Regions from separate parts of the Arthrobacter sp. Y3223166 genome, predicted to be linked through region 1. Evidence: predicted binding sites of a transcription regulator. Region 1 holds the regulator's gene; the other holds the start of a gene.
What was found. The regulator HrcA, encoded in region 1, represses chaperone genes, less so after heat shock. The targets are predictions, from matches to a motif close to TTNGCACTCGNNNNNNNCGAGTGCNAA.
Positions count from the first base shown of each region.

Region 1 (3,405 bases):
AAGCCCTGGCAGCTGCCGCACGCGGCAGTGGTCATGACCTGGCCCAGGATGGACCGCACCGCACGCTGGACCTGGCCGGAACCGCCGCAGATGTCGCAGGTGCGCGGGCTGGTGCCGGGGCGGCAGCAACTGCCGTCGCAGGTGGGGCAGACAACGGCGGTGTCCACTTCGATTTTCTTGTTGACGCCGAAGACCGCGTCCTTGAGGTCGATCCGCACGTTGATCAGGGCGTCCTGGCCGCGGCGGGTCCGGGAGGCCGGACCGGCGCCGCCCGCTCCGGCGCCGCCGAAGAAGCTTTCGAAGATGTCCTGGAAGGCGAACCCGGACCCGGAGAAGCCGCCGCCGAAGCCGGTGTCGTTGCCGTTCTCGTTGCCGGTGGTGTCGTAGATGCGCCGCTTCTGCGGGTCGGACAGCACCTCGTACGCGTGGCTGACCTGCTTGAACTGTTCGGCTGCCTCCGGGCCGGGGTTCACGTCCGGATGCAGCTTGCGGGCCAGCTTGCGGTAGGCCTTCTTGATTTCCTCGGTGGAGGCGTCCTGGCTGACACCGAGGGCGTCGTAGTGGTTACTCACCTTGTAGTACTTCACTTCCTGGGGATCGGTTCACCGGCGCCGACGGCCGGTGCGGACACTGCGCGGCGTGTGGCTAGCCGGCGAGGATCCGTGACAAATAACGTGCGACGGCGCGGACCGCGGCCATGGTGGTGGGATAGTCCATCCGGGTGGGGCCGAGGATGCCGACCTTGGCCGTCGCGCCCGGGCCGTATCCGGTGGCCACCACGGAGGTTTCGGCCAGCGAACCGTAGGGGTTTTCGCTGCCGATGCTCACCGACATGCCACGCGCGTCCTGATGCAGTTCGGAGAGCAACTGCAGCAGCACCACTTGTTCTTCAAGAGCCTCGAGGATGGGACCGATGCTCAGCTGGAAGTCGACCGTGGAACGGGCCAGGTTGGCCGTGCCGGCCATCAGGATCCGCTCCTCGTTCGTGGCCGCGGCAAGCTGCGAAAGCTGCGACGCCAGGGCCTCGGCCGTGCCCGCCGGCCCCGCCTGCGGCGGCACCGGGGAGGTCTTCAGCAGCCCCGGCACTGCCGCCAGCGGCTTCCCGGACAGCACCGACAGGAATGCCGTGCGCAGCGTGGCCAGGGCATCCTCGGTGACGTCCGCCGGAAGCGCCGCGACATGCTGCTCCACCTTGCCGTTGTCCGCGATCAGCACGACCAGGGCCCTTTTGGGAGCCAGCAGGATGAACTCGATGTGCCGCACCTTGGCAGCACCCAGCTGGGGATACTGGATGACGGCCACCTGGTTGGTCAACTGGGACAGCAGCCGCACGGTGCGTTCCATGACATCGTCAAGGTCGTCGGCGCCTTCCAGCAGTTTCTGGATGGCGCGGCGCTCGGGGGCAGAGAGCGGCTTGACGTCCGAAATCCGGTCCACGAACAGGCGGTAGCCCTTGTCCGTGGGAATCCGGCCGGCACTGGTGTGCGGGGCGACGATCAGCCCCTCTTCCTCCAGCGCCGCCATGTCGTTGCGGATCGTGGCTGACGATACGCCCAGGCTGTGCCGGTCGACCAGTGCCTTGGAGCCCACCGGCTCACGCGAGTGCACATAGTCTTCGACAATGGCGCGGAGCACTTCCAGCCTCCGGACCTCGCTCACTGCACTCCTCCTGTCTCCAACTCGTCTGCGGACAGACCGTTAGCACTCAACACGTCCAAGTGCTAAGTCTAATACGTCGCCGCCGTTGTTAGCATTGTCGGGCGGCCGTGCCGTGAGGACGACAACCAGCAGAGGACTTAAATTTTATGAGCAGCTACGGCTGGGGCCCCCAGGATCTCACCGCCCCCAAGGCCCGGGCACTGCGCGAAATCGGCGCCGAACCGGGATTGGTGCTCGAGGACGCACAGAGCGGGTGGGTCGGCGCCGTCGACCGGGTGGAGAAGTCCGGCGGTGTGCATCTGGTGTCGCTGGAAGACCGCCGGGGCAAGGTCCGCTCGTTTCCGCTGGGTTTCGGCTTCCTCTTCGAGGGCGAGCCGGTGAAGGTGGTGCCGGCGGCGCCCGCGGCGAAGGCTCCCGTCCGGCAACGGACGGCCTCCGGTTCGGTCAAGGTCGAGGGGCAGCGGGCCAGGGTAGCGCGGGCCAGCCGGATCTGGGTCGAAGGCAAGCATGACGCCGAACTCGTGGAGAAGGTCTGGGGAGACGACCTCCGGGTAGAGGGGATCGTGGTCGAACCCCTGCACGGCGTGGACGATTTGGCAGCGGCCGTGGCGGACTTCTCCCCCGGCCCGCAGCGCAGGCTCGGCATCCTGGTGGACCACCTGGTCCCCAACTCCAAGGAGTGGCGGATAGCCGAGGCCGCCATGGCCGTGCCCGCGGCGGCGGGCAACGTACTGATTGTGGGCCACCCCTATGTCGACGTGTGGCAGGCCATTAAACCGGCGGTCATCGGCCGGTCCGCGTGGCCGGTGGTTCCGCGCGGCACCGATTGGAAGACCGGCATCCTCGCCGGCCTCGGCTGGCCGCACCGGACCCAGATAGACATCGCCGACGGCTGGAAGAGGCTGCTGGGCAGTGTTAACACCTATGCCGACCTGGAGCCCAGTCTCTTGGGCCGGGTGGAAGAAGTCATCGATTTCCTGACGGTTTGAGCCGGTTCCGTCGGGCGCCCCCGCCCGCGGAATGCACCGGGAGACGGGCTGGAACAGCTAGGCTAGGAACAGAAGTGAGCCGTCAGAAGATTTTCCGAAGGTAGGTCCAGTGTCCGAGAACTCTGCTCGTCAGCAGCAGCCGGAGCGCAAGTCCGCTCCGCGCCAGCAGTACCAGAGCGCGTCGGCGTCCGCTTTGCCCCTGACCCCTTCGGAGGACCGGCAATGGGCCACCATGGCGCACTTCGGCGGCATCCTGGGTTGCTTCCCGTCGCTGGCGATCTACCTGATCTTCAAGGACCGGGGTCCCTTTACCGCCCAGGAGTCCAAAGAGGCCCTGAACTTCACGGTTCCGCCCACGGCGGTGGCCATCATTGCGAACCTGCTGATCCTCATCCCGGCGGTCAGCGGACTCTTTGCCGTCATCGCGGCCGCCATCTGGGTCTTCCTCACGGTTTATTCCGTCATCGCCGGCGTCAAGTGCAACCGCGGCGTTCCCTACCGGTACGCCTACAACCTGCGCCTGTTTCGGTAGATCTGACATCCGGCCCCCACAGCCGCTCCGTTAGCGCTGCCGTTCCGTCAGCGCTGCGGCCTCCTACAGTGCCGCCCTCCTACCCTGCCTGCCGCGAGAACCGCTGGCGGGCGGTGTTCATCCCCGCCGCGATCGGCACGTGGGCGGTCGCCGCGGCCAGGCCGAAGCGCGGCATGTCGCTGTAGACACTCTCCCGGCCCCCCGGCACCGTCTCGTACGTTTCGT
Region 1 covers NZ_JBNHGE010000003.1:25,182-28,586, reverse strand. Annotated here, with positions in the region: gene dnaJ (molecular chaperone DnaJ) at 1-572, opposite strand, end outside; gene hrcA (heat-inducible transcriptional repressor HrcA) at 646-1,659, opposite strand; gene AC5RUH_RS02750 (DUF3097 family protein) at 1,806-2,648, shown strand; gene AC5RUH_RS02745 (DUF4870 domain-containing protein) at 2,758-3,180, shown strand; gene AC5RUH_RS02740 (DUF4188 domain-containing protein) at 3,260-3,405, opposite strand, start outside.

Region 2 (3,405 bases), on a different contig from region 1:
GGCTCCAGGCCGGCGTTGAGTGCGATCTGCTTCAGCGGAGCGTCGATGGCAACCTTGACGATGTTGGCGCCGGTTGCTTCGTCGCCTTCGAGGTTGAGGTTGGCGAACGCCTTGGCGCCGGCCTGGATCAGGGCCACGCCGCCACCGGCGACGATGCCTTCCTCAACGGCAGCCTTCGCGTTGCGGACAGCGTCCTCGATGCGGTGCTTGCGCTCCTTGAGCTCGACCTCGGTTGCGGCACCGGCCTTGATGACTGCAACGCCGCCGGCCAGCTTGGCCAGGCGCTCCTGCAGCTTCTCGCGGTCGTAGTCGGAATCGGAGTTCTCGATCTCGGCACGGATCTGGTTGACGCGCCCGGCGATGGCGTCGGCTTCGCCGGCTCCTTCGACGATGGTGGTCTCGTCCTTGGTGACAACCACCTTGCGGGCCTGGCCCAGCAGGTCCAGGGTGGCGTTCTCCAGCTTGAGGCCGACCTCTTCGGCGATGACCTGGCCGCCGGTCAGGATGGCGATGTCGGCCAGCATGGCCTTGCGGCGGTCACCGAAGCCCGGAGCCTTGACGGCCACGGACTTGAAGGTGCCGCGCATCTTGTTCACGATCAGGGTGGCCAGGGCCTCGGCCTCGACGTCCTCGGCGATGATCAGCAGCGGCTTGCCCGACTGCATGACCTTCTCCAGGATGCCAACCAGGTCCTTCACGTTGGAGATCTTGGAGTTGACGATCAGGATGTACGGATCCTCGAGGACCGTCTCCTGGCGCTCTGCGTCGGTGACGAAGTATGCGGACAGGTAGCCCTTGTCGAAGCGCATGCCTTCGGTGAGCTCAAGCTCCAGGCCGAAGGTGTTGGACTCCTCGACCGTGACGACGCCTTCCTTGCCCACCTTGTCCAGGGCCTCGGCGATCAGCTCGCCGATCTGCGGATCTCCGGCGGAGATCGACGCGGTAGCGGCGATCTGTTCCTTGGTCTCGATTTCCTTGGCGGAAGCGATGAGCTCGGCGGTGACGGCGTCAACAGCCTTCTCGATGCCACGCTTCAGGCTCAGCGGGTCGGCGCCGGCAGCAACGTTGCGCAGGCCTTCCTTGACCAGGGCCTGGGCCAGGACGGTGGCGGTGGTGGTGCCGTCACCGGCGACGTCGTCGGTCTTCTTGGCGACTTCCTTGACCAGCTCGGCGCCGATCTTCTCGTACGGGTCGTCCAGCTCGATCTCCTTGGCGATGGAAACACCATCGTTGGTGATCGTGGGGGCGCCCCACTTCTTCTCGAGCACGACGTTGCGGCCACGCGGGCCGAGGGTTACCTTAACGGCGTCAGCGAGGGTGTTGAGTCCGCGCTCGAGGCCGCGGCGGGCCTCTTCGTCAAATGCAATGATCTTTGCCATAGCGGCTTACGTCCCTTCTGGACAATAGACACTGGACGCAGCTTTTGACGGCTGCTGGCCACCTGCGGTGCCCGCGACGGACGGCTCACGACGACGGCGGATTCGGTACGCCGCGCCGCTCACCTCACCGAGGTGGCGGGTTTCACTCCCTACGGGCTTTCTTAGCAGTCAGCCCGCGAGAGTGCTAACTCAATAATTAGCACTCGCAGGTGTCGAGTGCAAGCTGTTGGGCCTGCCGGATGACGCGCTTCTCCGGCCGAGATCCCCCTGAGCACCCCCGGGCCAACAATCAGGGTGGACCCCCATGGAAACGACAGGCCCCTCCCGCGTAGATTGGCAGGCAAGACAGCGCACGCGAACAATCGGCCCGGCACCGGGCACAGGTCGGAGAACCATGTCTGAATCACCGGACGAGAAGAACACCAGCAACCCCACCGAGCCCCTGGCACCGGGCACCAACCCGACTAGGCCGCTCGGCGGACAGTCGCCGTACGGCGCAGCGGGACAGCAATACCCGCAGCCCGGCCAGCCGGGTTACGGGGCTCCGGGGCAACAGCAGCCGGGCCAGCAGCCCTTCGGCCAGCAACCGTACGGCGCCCCGGGACAGCCATACGCGCAGCCCGGCCAGCCGGGCCAGGGCCAGCCCTACGGGCAGCAGCAGTACTACGGGGCTCCCCCGGGCTACTACTATCCGGAACAGAAGTCCCGGCTGATCGGCGGGCTGCTCGGCATCCTGCTGGGCGGCCTGGGCGTCCACCGGTTCTATCTGGGCCACGTCGCCATCGGCGTGGTGCAGATTGTCGTCACGTTCCTGACGTTTGGTTTCGGCGCCGTCTGGGGGTTCGTCGAGGGCATCATGATCCTGGTCGGGGCAGAGCCGTTCAAGCGCGACGCCCGCGGGATCCCGCTCAAGGAGTAGCCCGACCGGCGCGACGAACCGGCGCGACGAACCGGCGCGACGAAACCGGCGGCGGAGGCACCCCAGCCTCCGCCGCCGTCGTCATTGCGGGTCTGCTACGGGGCGACCCGGACCTCTTCTGCCTGCGGACCCTTCTGGCCCTGGCCGATCTGGAACTCTACGCGCTGCCCCTCATCGAGGGAACGGTAACCATCCATTTGAATAGCGGACCAGTGGACAAAAACATCGGAATTTTCTTCGTCCACGGTGATGAAGCCGTAGCCCTTTTCCGCGTTGAACCATTTGACGGTTCCCAGCGCCATAGCGTTCTCCATACTCAGTAGTTCCAGCCTGCCGTGTACGGTTCAGCGGCAGGATGGTTTCACCTTAACCGCGCAGCGGGGTGAAGTGAGCTACCGCACACTTAAATGTTATTGAGGCGTAACCGAAATTCCGCTTTGAGGCCGCTCCGCATGGGTAATAGGGCTACGGCGCCGCGGGCAGTTGGCGGCCCGGCCGGCGCGCAATCCAGGCGCACGGCCTATTGGGGGCCCGGCCTGGCGAATGCCTTACTGGCAGCCGGGCCCAGCGCCACCGTGGCGGCCCGGCGAGGAGAATGCCTTACTGGCAGCCGGGCCCAGCGCCACCTTGGCGGCGCGGCGAGGAGAATGCCTTACTGGCAGCCGGGCCCAGCGCCACCTTGGCGGCGCGGCGAGGAGAATGCCTTACTGGTAGCCGGGTCCCAGCGCCACGGTGACGTACTGCGAGACGTTGCCGTTTTCCTGCATCGCACTGATGCCCAGCAATTGGCCGAGGGCCCGCGCGTTGGCTTCCTGGCCCGGGTTGTAGAAGATCACCGAGCCGGCGAGCGGGGCACCGCCCCAGTTGTCCACGACCGCGATCGACCAGCCGTCCGCCTGCACCCGCTGCGACACGGTGCCGGCCAGCCCGGTCACGCCGGTGCCGTTGAGGATCATCACCGGGTCCTGCTTGTTGACCGCCGCGGCCTCTTCCGTGGGTTCCTCGGCTGGCTCCTCGGTCGGATCCTCGGTGGGCTCTTCCGTTGCCTCCTCGGTCGGCTTCGCGGCGGCGGTCGCTTCCGGCTCGGCGGTTTCGGTTTCCTGCGCC
Region 2 covers NZ_JBNHGE010000026.1:34,405-37,809, reverse strand. Annotated here, with positions in the region: gene groL (chaperonin GroEL) at 1-1,379, opposite strand, end outside; gene AC5RUH_RS11975 (TM2 domain-containing protein) at 1,774-2,298, shown strand; gene AC5RUH_RS11970 (cold-shock protein) at 2,394-2,600, opposite strand; gene AC5RUH_RS11965 (LytR C-terminal domain-containing protein) at 3,003-3,405, opposite strand, start outside.
Region 2: a site for HrcA is predicted at 1,541-1,567, ahead of groL (chaperonin GroEL). Genes of this name have one in related genera too.